Regions from separate parts of the Gilvimarinus sp. 1_MG-2023 genome, predicted to be linked through region 3. Evidence: predicted binding sites of a transcription regulator. Region 3 holds the regulator's gene; each other region holds the start of a gene.
The links. The regulator sigma-54, encoded in region 3, starts transcription at its own class of promoters, with help from an activator protein. The targets are predictions, from matches to a motif close to TGGCACANNNNTTGCNNT.

Region 1 (4,169 bases), on a different contig from region 3:
CACACCATTGGCGCGGCAGGCGCCGGGGCCCAAGCCACTGTTGTTTTTGGTAACGCTTATCTGGGCCTCTTTTCAGCGGTGCTGACTCTGCTGATACTCGTCTTGTCTGAAATCATCCCCAAAACCTTAGGCGCTTACTACTGGCGTCAACTAGCTCCTCCGACGGCCTTTGGCTTATATTATTTAATTAAACTCCTCACGCCTTTTATTTATCTATCCGAGTTATTAACTCGCCTGATCACGCGCGGAGAGCGAGCAGGCGCGGGCCTCAACCGTCAAGAACTGGCTATTGCCGCCGACATTAGCAGTGCAGAGGGGCATTTAGATGAAAATGAAAGCCAAGTCGTCAAAAACCTGCTAGAACTACGCCAAACTCCCATCCGAGAGGCAATGACTCCCCGCACCGTACTGTTTAGCGAGCCATCTAACAGCAGCCTTAGCGAGGTCTTTAATCGGCATAAAACCATCCCCTTTTCGCGCATCCCTATTTATGATGAAGAACCTGATAACATTACCGGTGTGGTACTGCTTAGCGACTTATTATTAGCCCAGGCTCGCGGCGAGGTAGGTCAACCCCTTAGTCACTACCGGCGCGAGCTGCCCGCTCTGCTAGATGCCATGCCACTGACACAAGCTCTGGAGGAATTTCTCCGCAAGAAAACGCATATGATTTTGGTTGTCACCGAATTTGGCGATGTATTGGGTATTATCACTTTAGAGGATGTACTAGAGGCGCTGCTCGGCCGGGAGATTGTCGATGAAAATGATAAAACTCGCGACATGCAAGAGCTAGCCCGCCGACAGTGGCGCAAACAAAAATCCCGCCAACACGCCGGCGATGTAAGTCCGTAATATTCTCAACGCTCCAGCAGCCAGACTATGGCTGCTTCTTGACTCTCGAAGTATTCAACCTCACCCGATACAAACCAACTACCGAGCTTTGCCGCCACTTTTTGCCAACGTTTATTGCCTAAAATTGCAATCTTATGAAAATGATTATTGTGCTTAAGGCCGATCTTAAAATCATCCCAGGCGGCCCGAGCTTCCCATCCTTCCAGCTCTGTGCCATCAATCAGCACATTCACCTTAGGTGAGTTAACAGACTCAAGAGCTGAATCTATAAACGGTGTTATGATTTTATAATCGGCATGGGTTAATGTACCCACGGCTTTAAGGGAGAGAAAAAAATCACTGCCCACCCGCTCCATACCAATACTTATGCCGTGCTTAATCGAATTCATAGACTCATCTCCAGAGTATAGGGGTTAGTATTACCTCCATTTTTAGCTCATCTCCGAGCACATTTCCACACATCTATACTTACAGCGATAAACCTTTCAGACGCTTCGTCACTTGTTATAATGCACCCTTGCATATAAAGAGGAATAACCATGGCATACCTGCAAACTCTCTGCGCCCATTGCCTGACCGCCAACCGGGTGGATGATTCTCGCCTAAGCGAGGCCCCCAAATGCGGTAAATGTCACAAGTCACTTTTTACCGGTCAACCCATTAGCGCTAACGACGCGCAGCTTACCCGCTGGCTATCGCACGAGCAGCTTCCCTTAGTGGTGGATTTCTGGGCCGAATGGTGTGGCCCCTGCCAGAGCTTTGCCCCAGCATTTGCACGAGCCGCGGAGCTTGAGCCAATCGCGCGCTTTATAAAAGTTAACACCGAGCAGGCTCCGCAATCAGCGGCGCAATTTCAAATTCGCAGCATTCCAACCCTAATGATTTTTCAACAGGGGAAAATACTCGATCAACAAGCCGGTGCTCCGCCCTATCCGCAATTTCTGCAATGGTTGCATCAAACTCTATCGCACTAACCGCTAGCGTCACCGTAGACGGGAAAGTAAACTTGCCGAGCTACTTGACCGCGCAGCTCGGCACTTCTGGCTCAGATATTTCACACCTGTGGCACTGTCAATCATCAGGACCTCTGCGCAAGCAACTTTTTGCACCTGCCATTAAGAGTGCTCATCCTCTGAGTACTCAGGCAAATTATCCAACCGGTGTTCAGTTAGGGGCGTATTCCAAACAACATGGTCGACATCGATACGCAACTCACGAGCATCAACCAAGACGTCTTTATCGCCAATACCCATAAAACCACCAATGCTCACCACAACGTTTTGCACCTTGCCATCGTCGACAATCACCTTCTCAACTTCGCCCACAATATCTGCCTGTCGATTGATGACATTAAAACCTTCCACACGATCAGCGTTATCGGCCGGCAACTGATCTACCGTAACAGCCGCTTTGGCCTGCATGTCGCTCTGGCCCTGAAAGGTTCTTTCAGCCGCACGCTGACGCTGATCACCCGCTTGATACGCAACCTCGGCATCCTGCGACTTAGCAATATCACGCGCGATAGTCCGTGACAACTCGGCATACTCTTGCGGCTCTAAAACGTCATCGCCATTTTTATCGAAGCGATTTAGGGTCGTGCTCTTATCTAAATGTAGCGATTCAAGCTTTGCGCCGTATGCGTCTTTTACCTCTTGCCAGTGTAAACTGCCACTGGTATCACGATCGACCTCATTAAACGATATAGGTGATTGAATCTGCTCAGAAGGGGTACCCTCTGCTGCCTGAGCGAGTCCACAGGTAGCAAAAACAAGTGCCGCTACCGACACACGAGTCCGTTGAGCAACTGTCATTTTCCGAGAAATATTCATAGCAACTACCTCCAACGTCATTAAGACAAATTAGGGAGTTACGGGCTAAATGTCTGCCGCAATACACAGCTTTTAATCCGTAAACCCAATCTCTGACTTGCTAGTCGCAATTGCTATGCCAAAATTAAATTTAACGCACCCGTGTGAAATAGCTCACATTCACACCCACTCGGCTGGCACTCACCTAAATAGTGGCTAGAACCATTATTAATTTAACACCGCTTATTGGAAATAATTACAACGATTGACGAATAATTTTTCTAATATGCAAAGGGAGTCTGTAAAGGCTGGCAATACTTGAATCACTCAAAAGTAAAAAGTAGAAACCACAAAAAACGCCGGTATTACCCGGCGTTTTAGATTTTACTTTTTCGAAAATGACTAACTAAAGTGATATGGATTATCCGCCGATACCGTCATTTCCTGAGTTCTGGAGGCTTGTAGGCTGTAGTCACTGTCTTGTACCGAGGTGACAAACTCCCAGCGCGCGATAATACGCTCGTGGGTAATGTCCAGGGTTAGCAGGCCACGGTCAGCACTATTCAAATACTTCAGCCCCTCCACCAAATTGACTATTCCCGCTTCGGTTTGCGCGTAAGCGTCAGCCGGTATGGCTAGGTACTCCTCCAACCCCGGTGAGCTTACCGATGAGGTGGCCAATTCTACCGCTGCAAAATTGCCATCGGCATCGGCAATTTCACTGGCCCATGCGTTATGCGTATCGCCAGCCAGCACCACCAACCGTGCGTTAGCCTGGCGGGCCATGGCCAACACCTGTTCGCGCGCATAGCCATAACCGTCCCAGGCATCCAGGTTATAAGGGATACTGGGCGCTTGCAGTAAGGCCACAACCTCTGGCGTAAGGCGCTCTTGGTTAGCCTGTAAATACGCCAGCTCATCAGTACTGAGGCTCGGATCGCCCTGCTCTGCACGCGCCGCTAATAAAGCCAGCGCGCCCAACTCGGCGTAATCCGGAATACTCATTTGCTGGGTGGCAATGGCAAAAGGTAAATTCATTCGCCCCATTAAAACCTGTTGACCCAACATCTGCCAGGTTGCACTTGAGGTAGTCAAAGCCGCAGCCAGCCAGTCGCGCTGCGGCGCGCCTAATAGCTCGCGAGCCGGATCGTTTATATCGGCAAACAGCCCGGTAAAGTCGAATGTGCCCGTCTGAGCATTAAAGTAACTGCCTGTTTCCAGAGGTTTAGCCCGCGCTTCGTTACGGGTATCGAGCATCAATAAATTTACCAGATTGCCCCACTCAAATTGACGATAAATACTCGATGGCATAGCCAGGCCGTCGCTGTCGAGTGCCCCTTCCGAGCGAATAGGCAACCACTCAAAATAGGCCCGCAGTGCCGCCAATTTGCGCTCGACAAAGTCGCCCTCGCTTGCGTCGTGATTTTCTGCGCCGTCGATGTAGGTATCGTTGGCGATTTCGTGGTCATCCCACACCACTAAAAACGGTGCCGAGGCGTGAGCCTTTTG
Region 2 (4,169 bases), on a different contig from region 3:
ACCCCAATGCGAAGTAATATTTAAAGTCTTTAGGCGCGTTTAATCCGCACAACCTTCATCACTTCAAAACGCAACCCCGCAACCATTTCGGCCTCCGGGTAGTAAGTGATGTTGACACGTGCACCCTTTAAACTTTGATATTTATCTTTACGTTTAAACTTAAACGGTATATCACACCCCTCTATCATCACCGTATGCAACATCCACTCGCCTTGCTCGCGCTGAACGTGAGACACCACCTTCATCGCCTCCGAGTGCACCAATTCACGATTCTTTTCTAGTAATTTCTTAGGGTCTGATTTCATTGCTTTGTACGGATTAAATTTATTAAATGAGACTTATTGATAATGTAATTTCCGCTAAAAATTTTTGCCGAGATCCCAAATTGACTACCTTAAGCTATATACAATTATACAGTGTGGCAATCGCTATTCGGCTATTGTTTAGTCTTCAACGTAATAGATCTTAAGCATTCAGTGGTATATGCAATACAGCTAACTGGACCTGCCGCCACAAGACCCTCTAACCACTAGTTGCGCCGGAATTAAAAACGATTCAATCGTTTCACCTTCCATCAGCTTCAATAGATTTTCCACTAACAACTCACCTGCGATTTTGGTGTTCTGCTGCACTGTTGATAACGGTGGATAGGTATAAGCAGCCATGGGTATATCGTCAAACCCCATGATCGCTATATCTTGTGGAATGCGTACGCCCTTCTCTTCCAACGCTTTCATAACACCGATGGCAATTAAATCGCTGGCACCGAGCACGGCATCAAAGGCCACCCCATCGTTGCGCAGTGACACCGCCGCCTGATAGCCGGAATCTTCCGATGTTTCAGCGTCTACTTGCAGTTGCGAATCAATCCTTAAATCAGCTTGTTCAAGAGCCGCGCAGTAGCCTTGATAGCGACGACGAAACTCCGGGCTGCCCTCTGAAATACCGCCAATAAAAGCAATGCGCCGGTAGCCCAACCTCAATAGGTGCTCAGTGGCTTTCTTAGCACCGCTGAAATTGTCGCAACCAATGGAGACTCCCGGCTGGCCCGGCAACACCGGCCCCCAGGTAATGTAGTGAGCCTGCTGTTCATCTAAATGGTTTAGCTTTTCGACATAGGTGGTGTAGTCACCGTACCCTAAAAAGATAATACCGTCGGCGCGATTAGCGTCTTCATAATCGGCGTGCCAGTCGTCACTAAACTGCTGAAAAGAAATCAGAACATCGTAGTTGCGGGTGGCGCTGGCGCGGATAATGCTCGCCACCATGGACAGAAAGAAAGGGTTGATCAGTGAATCACCGGTGCCGTGATCTTCGTTAAGTAACAGGGCAATGGTACGGGTTTTCTGTGAGCGTAGATTGCGCGCATTTTTATCGACTTTGTAGTTGAGCTCGCGGGCAATCTCCTTAATACGCTGCTTGGTCTCTTCATTGACCAGCGGGCTATCACTAAGTGCCCGCGATACTGTCGCCTGAGACACGCCCGCTTGATATGCGATATCGAACGATGTGGGTTTGCGATCTTTCATCCAGCCATCCTATGGGCGAAGCCAAGCCTTGAGAGCCGCTCGCGACGCTTTTGTTATAGTTCGTTGTGGCTATTCTGCCACGTATAGCAAGGCGTGTTAACGTTATTTTTCAGACTAGCCTTTGTCCGAACGCAACTGCTTGACCAAGCTAAAGCCTGCAAAACCACAGGCCGCGGCTACTGTACCACCGACAACTTGTGCCACTAACCACAAGCTGGCACCTCCGCCCTCATAAGGCGTGAAGTAAACACTGTAAATTAAAGCGGCTAATAGTCCCAGCCAAGGCAAGGCACCAGCGAGAATCGCGCTGATGAAACCGCGAGAAATTAACGCGCAAATAGCGCCCGTCAACAGTGATGGAACAATCAACAAAAACCATACCCACATACGCTTTAGCGGGTTAACCCGCTCCCCTTAATGTTTGGCTTATACTCCCTAAAATACCAAAATCTGTGTAATTTTTATAAAAAATCTTTACTCAGTCTGCTTTTTACCAAAACAACCCTTGCCTGCCCCCCCACTCGAACAGGCTAAAACACAGCCCAGCGGATCTCGGCACACGACTGGACTGTTCTTTGCTTTATTGCGTTTAACTTCAAGCCGACAGGAGGACTCTATGAACACCGAGCAATTTGAGGGTAACTGGAAACATCTGAAAGGCAGTGTGCAAGAACAGTGGGGACGTTTAACTGACGATGATATTCAAAAAGTGGTCGGCAAGCGCGACAAACTGGTCGGACGCTTACAAGAGCGCTACGGCATCACCCGACAAGCCGCTGAGGATGAAGTGAATCAGTGGTCTGTTAAATACGAGCAGTAGGTGAATGATGGCTAACACACAGCAAGGCGGTTTAACCCAAACCATTGACCTCATTCTCGGCGCCAGCAGCCAGAATTCATTCAGCGTCGGCGATGTGCTAGAAAGTGCGAGCCATCGAGGTTTTGGCCCAATGCTTTTGGTGCCGGCACTGGTGACTTTTTTACCCACAGGGGGGATTCCCGGTGTGCCTATTGTAGCGGCGATAGTGATTATTTTAATTGCCGGGCAAATATTGCTGGGCCGCAACACGCCGTGGCTACCCAAGCGATTGCGAAAAATCGAAGTCGAGCGATCCTCTGTGGATAAAGTTTTGCGGCCAGCAAAGCGTTATACAACGCCGGTTGATCGGGTCTTAAAGCCGCGCTTAGGCTTTTTATTGGGCGCTGTAGGCATTAAAGTCACCGCTCTTTTATGCATTGGCTTGGCACTGGCACTGATTCCACTCGGGCCTATTCCTTTTGCTGCGGCTATACCTTCGGGCATTATGGTATTGCTGGCTTTAGGCATAGTCGCCAAGGACGGGTTGTTAATTGTGATCGGCGGCGTGTTAAGTGTGCTCGCGGTGGCGTTGATGGCCTTTTAGGCTACGCAAGAAACTACTCAGTGGCCTAAGCGGGCAAAACTCATTAGGAAGATACACGACCACCTAGGGTTTTAAACGCGCCTTGGGCATATCACCCAACAGTCATAATTGCCCAAGGCGACAATGCCTAATGCATCCCACAACCATACCGCTGAGACATTGCCCAACAGGCGTTTGAAAGTTGACTACATCAAGCTGCCGGTAAAGTCGCTGGCAGGTTTGCCCGGCCGGCTGGACACTGGATGGTTGGGAATTTCATTAATTTTTCCGCCGCGAGCCAAAAAGGCTTCTATCTGACAGGAAAGCTCGGTACGAAGCTTTTCTCGCGAGGCAATATTGTAATCTTCCGCAGAGTGAACCTTACCGGTAACTGCCACGCTAAGCGCTTCTGTCTCTTCAGATTCCATATCGTCGTTCTGATCCAGATTCTGTTCGGTTTCGTCGTATTGACTCGCCATAATCACACCCCTCAATGAACCCGCGTTAAGTACGCGTCAACAAGAAACAGACGAAAAATATACTTTTAATGCCTGCCCCAAAGTGTTTATTAATAACCTGCGCTTTGTGACTTTATAGCGCAACCTACGCTTAAGGTCATTGCTTTTTTATTGTTTTTTTAGTTCAGTTTTTTATTACCAAGCCTGCATACTTAAGATTTTGTTATTTGGCCTGTGCAAATCATATTTTTTGCACAATAACCCTGAGCACGCTAGACTTCGACCTTTTTACGGTTACTTATTTATGGCACGTAAACAAGAGTTCAAACACTTTCCGGAGCTACATGACCTACCCGACGATGAAAAAGCCAACCGCTTAACCGAAGCAAAGGCCTTGGCCTTTGGCCCCAATCAAAAACTCACGCGCTGGCGTGGCAACATAATGCAATTTGCCATCATGTTTATCGTTTCTGTGCTTTTTATGGTGTTTGTAGCGCCGGCATTGTCACTGTCACAGGATGCTTCTGCTCTTATTATGCTATTCATTATTTTGCCGTTGTTTTTTATACTGCAGCAACGGCGTTACATTCAGCTGGTTCGCCAGGCACTGGCCAAATTAAACCCGCCGAGCTAATTTAACTATTACAGACATAAAAAAAGCGCCTAAAGGCGCTTTTTTTATGTCTGTAATACTGGGCAAAGATTTTTACCCATAAGCCAGAATTAGATAGCTTCTGGCCCGGTTTCGCCGGTACGAATTCGGATAATCTCTTCCAGCGGGGTGATAAAGATTTTACCAT
Region 3 (4,169 bases):
GCGGCGGATCTGGCGTGTAAGCCCTTGCGGTTAATTATGGTCACAACTCGGGTTGGCATGGGAGGCTCTATTGTGGCGCGTCTAATTCTCTGTGACGAACCTGCACATTGTCCAGTTCACCTGAGAATTGTTGTTGTAGCTTGTCGCATAAATAGACCGAACGATGCTGACCGCCGGTACAGCCAATAGCGACAGTAATATAGCTGCGATTATTAGCTTGGTAGTGTTGCCACCAGCGACCTAAGAAGTGGGTTATATCTTGTAGCATGTCTTGTACTAGCGGTTCTGAATCTAGAAAATCAATAACATCGACGTCGCGTCCAGTTTGGCTGCGTAGACTTTGCTTCCAGTGCGGATTGGGTAGGCAGCGTGCATCAAACACGATGTCGGCATTGTTGGGCGGGCCGTGTTTAAAGCCAAATGACTCAAATAATACTGCCATGCCATCTGAGTGAGGTTCGGCAATACGAGATTTAATCAGCTCGCGCAACTGATGCAGGTTTAGATCCGTAGTGTTGATGACAAGATCTGCCGCATCTCGCATGGGCTCAAGTAACTGGTGTTCGGTTTCAATTGCTGCGGTCAAGTGGCGATGTTTGTCACTCAGTGGGTGTTTACGTCGAGTTTCACTGAACCGCTGCACAATTTTTTTGGTTTCAGCGTCTAGAAAGACAACGGTAAAGGGTAGGTGAGCATCTTTATGATGTCCTACCATTGAGGGGAAAATTTCTAAGTCTTGCCAAGCGTCGCGAATATCGATGCCAATGGCAAAATTTTGATTGTCCGCGTCTTTGTGCAGTTGAATTTGAGTGATTAGCGCAGGCAGCAGGCTTACCGGTAAGTTATCGATACAGTTATAACCGGCATCTTCCAGCGCGTTTAGCGCGGTACTTTTCCCCGAGCCCGACAAACCACTGACAATCACCAAATGCATAGTGGTTAGCCTGCTGGTGACTGGGTGGCAGCGGCAAAAAGCGCTTGCGGGTTTTGCGCAGACCGCAATGCCTGGCGAAACTGATTGTCATTAAGCGCGCTGGCCAGCGCGGCCAGCGTTTTTAAGTGTTCGTCACATGACTCCTCGGGAACCAGCATGGCAAATAATACATCGACCGGTTCACCATCCATTGCATCGAAGTCAATGGGGTCTTTTAAGGTGATTAGTGCGCCCAATGTACAGTCGCAACCTGGTATGCGTGAGTGGGGGATGGCGATGCCATGGCCAATACCGGTAGAACCGAGCTTCTCCCGCGCGATTAAACGCCGAAATACGTCATCGGCGTCGAGCATGGGTGAGTTCTCGGCAATGGTATTGGCGAGGATCTCTAGTGCGCGCTTTTTACTGACCCCTTCGATATGGCATAGGGTGCGTTCTGGGGATAATATTTGAGAGATTTCCATGAGTATTATCTGTGGCTTTTCAGCTTTTCTTTGTGTTTGATCACTTGACGGTCAAGCTTGTCGGTAAGGGCGTCAATGGCGGTGTAGAGATCTTCGGAGTCTGCATTAGCAAAAATGTCTTTGCCGCTGACATGTATGCTCGCTTCAGCTTTTTGGGTTAGTTTTTCCACAGTGAGAAAAACATTAATGCTGGTGATGAGGTCATTATGGTGCGTTAACTTTGCAAATTTATTATGAACATACTCTTCAATTGCTTCGGTTACCTCAATGTGATGACCGCTGATGTTTATTTGCATATAGCTATCCTCCTGAATCAGGGTGGGCCTATCCCACCCAGCCGGCCGCAATAGTGCCACCGGTGCATAAACAGACTGTATCAGACAATGCTTTTACGTTCATTTGATGGTGGAATATTGAGCGACTCTCGATACTTGGCAATCGTTCGCCGTGCGACCCTTATTCCCTGCTCGGCCAGCATGTCGGTAATTTTGCTGTCGCTGAGTGGTTTTTTCGAGTTTTCAGCTGCCACCAATTTCTTAATGATAGCGCGGATTGCAGTAGACGAACACTCACCGCCTGAATCGGTGCTGACGTGAGATGAAAAAAAGTATTTCAGCTCAAAAATACCCTGGGGGGTGTGCATATATTTCTGCGTAGTCACCCGCGAAATAGTCGACTCATGCATTTCTACCAACTCGGCGATATCGTGTAACACCAAGGGTTTCATGGCTTCTGCGCCATACTCCAGAAATCCTCGTTGCTTTTCCACAATACAGGTGGCGACTTTCAACAGGGTTTCGTTACGACTTTGTAAGCTTTTTAGAAACCAGCGGGCCTCTTGTAAATTGTTTTTCAAAAAGGTGTTTTCGCTGCTGGAATCGGCTCTTTTAACCAGTGATGCGTAATCGGAGTTGATTCGTAACCGGGGAGCTATATCCGGATTAAGCTCAACGGTCCAGCGCCCTTCACGTTTATCGACAAATACGTCGGGCACGACATACTCGGTTTCGCGAGTGTCAATAGCGTCACCCGGGTGGGGGTTGAGGGTTTTGATTAGGGCAACCGCCTGCGCTAACTCTGGCTCTTTTAAGCGTGTTTTGCGCATTAATTGCCGGTAATCGCGGCTGGCGAGCATGGGGAGATATTGTTGAACGATTTGCTTGGCGGCATCCAAAAAAGGTGTGTCGGCGGCAAATTGGGTCAGCTGAACCAACAGACACTGCTCTAAATTCTCGCTGCAGATTCCCGATGGATCGAATTGTTGCAATCGGTGCTGTACAGCTTGCACCTCATCCAGTTCAAGCTCTTCGAAGTTGGGTGCTAAGCCTTCAAAAATTTCTTCCAGAGTAACGCTCAGCAGCCCGCTGGGCTCTACAGCGTCAATAATGGCCAGAGCGATGATTTCATCGCGCTCAGACATCGGTGTTAAATTGAGTTGCCACATTAAGTGGTCGTACAGTGTTTCAGTACTGCCACGACGGCTTTCGAAATCTGAGTCGTCGCCCTCGTAGTTGCTGGCCGGTAGTGCCGGCGCAGAGCTCTCGTAAACATCATCCCAGCTGGTGTCCACCGGGAGGTCCTGAGGGATTTCTTCGTTCCAATCGCCTTCAGCATTGTTTTCAGGTTCGGTTTCAGTGGCTTTGGCGGATTCTTGAGTGAGGCTGCTGGTCTCATTAATAGCAGCTTCTTGTTCGGATTTTTTTTCCGCCTCGGTGCTAGGCTCGTTGTTCTCTTCGGTTTCCAGCATGGGATTGGAATCCAGCGCCTCTTGGATCTCCTGCTGGAGGTCCAAGGTCGACAACTGCAGCAGACGAATCGCCTGTTGCAGTTGGGGGGTCATAGTGAGCTGTTGGCCCAGTTTTAATTGTAACGATTGTTTCATGGCTTCTTCAGTACGATCTTGCAGACTATGGTTTGAGTTTAGTCAGCATGTCGCCCCCAAGCAATAGCTCCTAGCAATCTTTATGCCTAACAAGGAGAATTAAGTATATGTCAAGGTGGCGAACCGGCTTTTAGAGCATAAAATGCTCGCCAAGGTAAACTTTGCGCACTTTCGCATTGTTCAGTACTTGTTCTGAACTGCCTTCGGCGATGATATGCCCTTCGCTGACGATATACGCTTTTTCGCATACACCTAAGGTTTCACGGACATTGTGGTCGGTAATCAGTATACCGATATTGCGGTCTTTTAAGTGGAGGACAATCTGTTGGATATCGCTGACGGAGATAGGGTCGACCCCGGCAAAGGGTTCATCTAAGAGGATAAACTTAGGGTCGGTGGCAAGGGCTCGCGCTATTTCTACCCGCCGTCTTTCACCGCCTGACAGAGCCATGCCCAGGCTGTCGCGAATGTGGGTGATGTGGAACTCTTGCAGTAGTGACTCTAACTGCTCTTCGCGTTCGGCCTTAGAAAGCTCCTTGCGAGTTTGCAATATGGCGAGAATATTATCCGCGACAGATAATTTACGAAATACTGAAGCCTCTTGTGGTAGATAGCCAATACCCGCTTGGGCACGCCCGTGGATGGGCATATGTGTCAGGGATTGATCGTCGATGGCCACTTTGCCTTTATCGGCGCGAACCAGGCCGGCAATCATGTAAAAGCAAGTCGTTTTCCCCGCCCCGTTGGGGCCGAGTAGGCCGACTATTTCGCCGCTTGATACGCTTAGGGAAACATCAATGACGACTTGGCGCCCTTTATAGCTTTTGGCCAGATTATCTGCGCGTAGTGTCGACATATTACTGCTCTATCAGTGCCGGGGGGATGGTCA
Region 4 (4,169 bases), on a different contig from region 3:
GCCCTAATGACTCCAGAAATCGCACTCAGTTTATTTGCCGATGGGCTTTACTTGACCGTCATCATGGTTCTATTAATTGTGGGGCCAAGTTTGGTCGTAGGTTTAGTGGTCAGCATGTTTCAAGCGGCCACTCAAATTAATGAGCAAACTCTCAGCTTTTTGCCACGTTTGATTATCATGCTATTGACCATTATGTTGGCGGGGAACTGGATGGTGTCTAAATTAAGCGATTTATTTAATCGCCTTTTTAATAGTATTCCAGGGCTCATAGGCTAAGCTGTGCAAGAGCTTGTTCTCAGTACCGATCAGCTGATGCAGTTTATTGGTCAATATCTCTGGCCATTTCTGCGTATTGGTGCAGTATTTATGGCGGCGCCAATCTTCGGGGCTAAAACAGTAACAGCACGTGTTCGTGTCTTGTTAGCCTTGTTTGTCACTCTACTGGTCAGCCCCATGATTGAAGTGCCCAGGGGGGTTGATCTACTGAGTGGTCCTGCTTTAATGATTGTTGCCAATGAAGTATTGATCGGATTGGCTCTGGGTTTTAGTTTTCAGGTGGTTTTACATATATTTGTCTTGGCCGGCCAGCTGATCGCTATGAAAATGGGGTTAGGTTTTGCCTCTATGAACGATCCTAGCAACGGTATTACTGTTACAGTCCTTTCTCAGTTTTATCTTTTATTGTCTACCGTTTTATTTTTGATCTTTGATGGTCACCTACTAATCATTGCATTAATCGTAGAAAGTTTCTCGACCTTTCCTGTTGGTGGGGCAGGGTTTGGCCCCGATCAGTTTATTCAAATCGCCAATATGGGCAGTTGGATGTTTAGTGCGGCCTTGGTAGTGGTGTTACCACTGTTTACAGCTATGCTCGTGATCAATATGGCGTTTGGCATTATGAACCGATCTGCGCCTCAAATTAATGTTTTTAGCGTCGGCTTTCCGATTACCTTGATTTTCGGATTGTTGTTTATGTGGCTGAGTCTGATTGTATTTTTACCATACTTCGAAGATGTCTTTTATCAGGCGGGTATGTTTAGCCGTGCTCTGTTGAGGCTCCCATAATGGCTGAAGACAACGACAGCAGTCAGGAAAAAACGGAAGAACCCTCCGCACGAAAACTTGAAAAAGCCCGTGAAGACGGACAAATTCCACGATCTCGCGATTTAACCACAACTTTTATATTGCTGGCAGGATCCATCGGTCTGTTTGTATTTGGTCGTTTAATTGCTGATAAATTTGTGGCTTTAACTCAAAATAATTTCACCTTAAGTCGTACAGAAATATTCGATACATCCGCGATGATAGGTCACCTTGTAAGCTCTTTTTACGCAGGACTAATCTCTATTGCTCCTTTTTTGGCGATTTTATTGGTGGCCTCCATTGTTGGCCCTATAGCTTTAGGGGGCTGGATGTTAAGTGCTAAAGCTATGGCGCCAAAGTTTAGTCGAATGAATCCATTGGCAGGCTTAAAGCGAATGTTTTCGGTCAAGGCTTTGGTAGAGTTGGCCAAATCTCTTGGAAAAGTTTCCGTGGTCATGTCGGTTGCTGTTTTGGCTCTTTTTATATGGCAGCAGGATATGATTCAGCTAGGGGCCTTAGAGACCAATGTGGCTATCGTTGAGTCTGTGCTGATCAGCGCCTATACCACCATTGCTATGTCGGCAGTCACTATATTGGTTGCCGCGATTGATGTGCCTTTTCAAATTTGGGATCACGCCAAAAAATTGAAAATGTCCCATCAAGAACTCAAAGATGAGCATAAAGATACCGATGGTAAACCAGAGGTAAAAGGGCGCATTAGGCAGATGCAAAGAGAAATCGCCCAACGCCGAATGATGTCACAGGTACCCGAAGCCGATGTGGTTATTACCAACCCAACACACTTTGCCGTCGCTCTAAAATACAACCCAGATGACATGTCTACCCCCATCCTATTGGCTAAAGGCGGTGATCATACGGCTTTTCGTATTCGCGATATCGCTAAAAACAACAAGATTGATATCATTGAATCACCCGTATTGGCCCGTGCGATATTCCATACCACAGAGGTTGATGCTGAAATTCCAGCCGGACTTTATATGGCCGTTGCTCAAGTTTTAGCCTACGTGTTTGGTCTAAGAAATTTTCGCCAAGGCAAAGGGGAGAGGCCGGTTTTTCCACGTGATATTAATGTACCGCGGGATATGCGATATGATTAATTTTTGACCTGCCTGCTAGTGCTATCTGTTTTTCCTTTAATCTAACCTGCCTCCTTTTTTTGTTTCGCTTTAACACTTAGGTATGGTTCTTGCGATAGAGCAAGAAACTACAACAGAGCGTCAAAAAAACGTACAACTTTATGGCACTATCTTTGGGGCAATTCACAAAGGCTGATGGCAAGGCCGCATTTAATCAAGTCAAGGGAATGGGCCGGGGAAACCTAGGCATCCCTGTTTTACTGATTATGTTGCTGGGCATGATGATCTTACCCATGCCCGCGTTTATGCTCGACGCTTTCTTTTCTTTCAATATTGCCTTATCGATCGTGGTGTTGCTGGTGGGGGTTTATGCCCTACGGCCATTAGATTTTGCCGCTTTCCCGACTATTTTATTGGTGGCGACGTTAATGCGCTTAGCGCTTAACGTCGCTTCAACCCGAGTTGTCTTGCTCAATGGGCACGAAGGCGGTGATGCCGCAGGTAAGGTGATTCAAGCCTTTGGTGAGGTCGTCATAGGCGGCAATTACGCGGTGGGCTTGGTGGTCTTCTTGATTTTGATGATCATTAATTTTGTCGTTGTGACCAAGGGTGCCGGACGGATCTCCGAGGTCAGTGCCAGATTTACCCTCGATGCCATGCCCGGTAAGCAAATGGCGATTGATGCCGATTTGAACGCGGGGCTTATTGATCAAGAAGAGGCCAAGCAGCGGCGTGAAGATGTGGCCAGCGAAGCGGATTTCTACGGTGCAATGGATGGTGCCAGCAAATTTGTACGCGGCGATGCAATCGCCGGGATTTTGATTTTGGCAATTAATATCATTGGCGGCTTGGGTATCGGTATGGTCCAGCATGAGTTGGAGTTCGCCGATGCTTTACAAAAATACATTCTGTTGACAATCGGTGACGGTTTAGTGGCGCAAATACCGTCGCTAATGCTGTCTACCGCTACCGCTATTTTGGTTACCCGGGTGAATAGCTCGCAAGATATGCGCTCTCAAGTGATGTCGCAAATGTTCGATTCACCGAAAGCACTTATGATAGCGGCAGGCATTTTATTTATCATGGGTGCTATACCTGGCATGCCCCATGTGGCCTTTTTGGGCTTAGCGATCTTATGTGGAGCCTTTGCCTATTATATTCACTGGCGCAAACAGCAACCCGAGCCCGTTGAGGATAATTATATGCCCGGTGGTGCTAATGCCGGTCGGCCAGTTGCTAAACCTGCCGGTCAATCGATGGCCCCAGGCCCAGCACCAGCTCCAGCGGGTGCTTTGCCCCCGGCAGAGAACACTGAGCTCGGCTGGGATGATGTTCAGCCGGTGGATGTGATTGGACTGGAAGTCGGGTATCGGTTAATTCCCATGGTGGATAAAAACCAAGGCGGTACGCTATTGGGTCGCATTAAAGGCGTGCGGAAGAAGCTGTCCCAGGAAATGGGGTTCTTGGTGCCTACCGTTCATATACGAGACAACCTAGAGCTTGCGCCTAATGCCTATCGATTAAGCCTTATGGGGGTAACTGTGGCCGAGGCTGAGGTACACCCGGACCGCGAGCTGGCGATTAACCCGGGCCAAGTTTTTGGCGATATCGATGGTATTAAAGGCAAAGATCCCGCTTTTGGTTTGGATGCAATTTGGATTACGAGTGGACAAAAAGAGCAGGCACAAACTCTAGGTTACACAGTTGTTGATACGAGTACTGTGGTGGCTACCCACCTGAATCATATCATGCAAGATAATATCCATGAGCTAATTGGCCATGAAGATGTACAAAAGTTGCTCGATATGCTGGAGAAAACTTCACCTCGATTGGTCGAAGAGTTAGTACCCAACACAGTGACCTTGAATACCCTGTTAAAAGTATTGCAGAACCTATTGCGCGAGCGGGTTCCTATTCGCGATATACGCTCAATCGCCGAAGCTTTGGCGGGGGTGGCAGGAAAGAGTCAAGATCCCGCCACTTTAACCG

Region 1: a site for sigma-54 is predicted at 2,785-2,802, ahead of Q4563_RS05350 (PRC-barrel domain-containing protein). Genes of this name have one in related genera too.
Region 2: a site for sigma-54 is predicted at 2,094-2,111, ahead of Q4563_RS14275 (CsbD family protein). Genes of this name have one in related genera too.
Region 4: a site for sigma-54 is predicted at 2,280-2,297, ahead of flhA (flagellar biosynthesis protein FlhA). Genes of this name have one in related genera too.

Annotation. Positions count from the first base shown of each region.
Region 1 covers NZ_JAUOSC010000002.1:592,562-596,730, forward strand. The annotation lists gene Q4563_RS05335 (CNNM domain-containing protein) at 1-852, shown strand, start outside; gene Q4563_RS05340 (STAS/SEC14 domain-containing protein) at 858-1,241, opposite strand; gene trxC (thioredoxin TrxC) at 1,392-1,826, shown strand; gene Q4563_RS05350 (PRC-barrel domain-containing protein) at 1,968-2,681, opposite strand; gene Q4563_RS05355 (alkaline phosphatase D family protein) at 3,063-4,169, opposite strand, start outside.
Region 2 covers NZ_JAUOSC010000015.1:69,944-74,112, forward strand. The annotation lists gene Q4563_RS14260 (hypothetical protein) at 30-305, opposite strand; gene Q4563_RS14265 (LacI family DNA-binding transcriptional regulator) at 495-1,529, opposite strand; gene Q4563_RS14270 (hypothetical protein) at 1,644-1,916, opposite strand; gene Q4563_RS14275 (CsbD family protein) at 2,146-2,349, shown strand; gene Q4563_RS14280 (exopolysaccharide biosynthesis protein) at 2,354-2,932, shown strand; gene Q4563_RS14285 (hypothetical protein) at 3,118-3,390, opposite strand; gene Q4563_RS14290 (hypothetical protein) at 3,674-4,003, shown strand; gene Q4563_RS14295 (P-II family nitrogen regulator) at 4,093-4,169, opposite strand, start outside.
Region 3 covers NZ_JAUOSC010000003.1:206,231-210,399, reverse strand. The annotation lists gene Q4563_RS06465 (HPr family phosphocarrier protein) at 1-59, opposite strand, end outside; gene rapZ (RNase adapter RapZ) at 68-934, opposite strand; gene ptsN (PTS IIA-like nitrogen regulatory protein PtsN) at 940-1,398, opposite strand; gene hpf (ribosome hibernation-promoting factor, HPF/YfiA family) at 1,404-1,694, opposite strand; gene Q4563_RS06445 (RNA polymerase factor sigma-54) at 1,775-3,280, opposite strand; gene lptB (LPS export ABC transporter ATP-binding protein) at 3,411-4,136, opposite strand; gene lptA (lipopolysaccharide transport periplasmic protein LptA) at 4,138-4,169, opposite strand, start outside.
Region 4 covers NZ_JAUOSC010000001.1:414,931-419,099, reverse strand. The annotation lists gene fliQ (flagellar biosynthesis protein FliQ) at 7-276, shown strand; gene fliR (flagellar biosynthetic protein FliR) at 280-1,065, shown strand; gene flhB (flagellar biosynthesis protein FlhB) at 1,065-2,201, shown strand; gene flhA (flagellar biosynthesis protein FlhA) at 2,342-4,169, shown strand, end outside.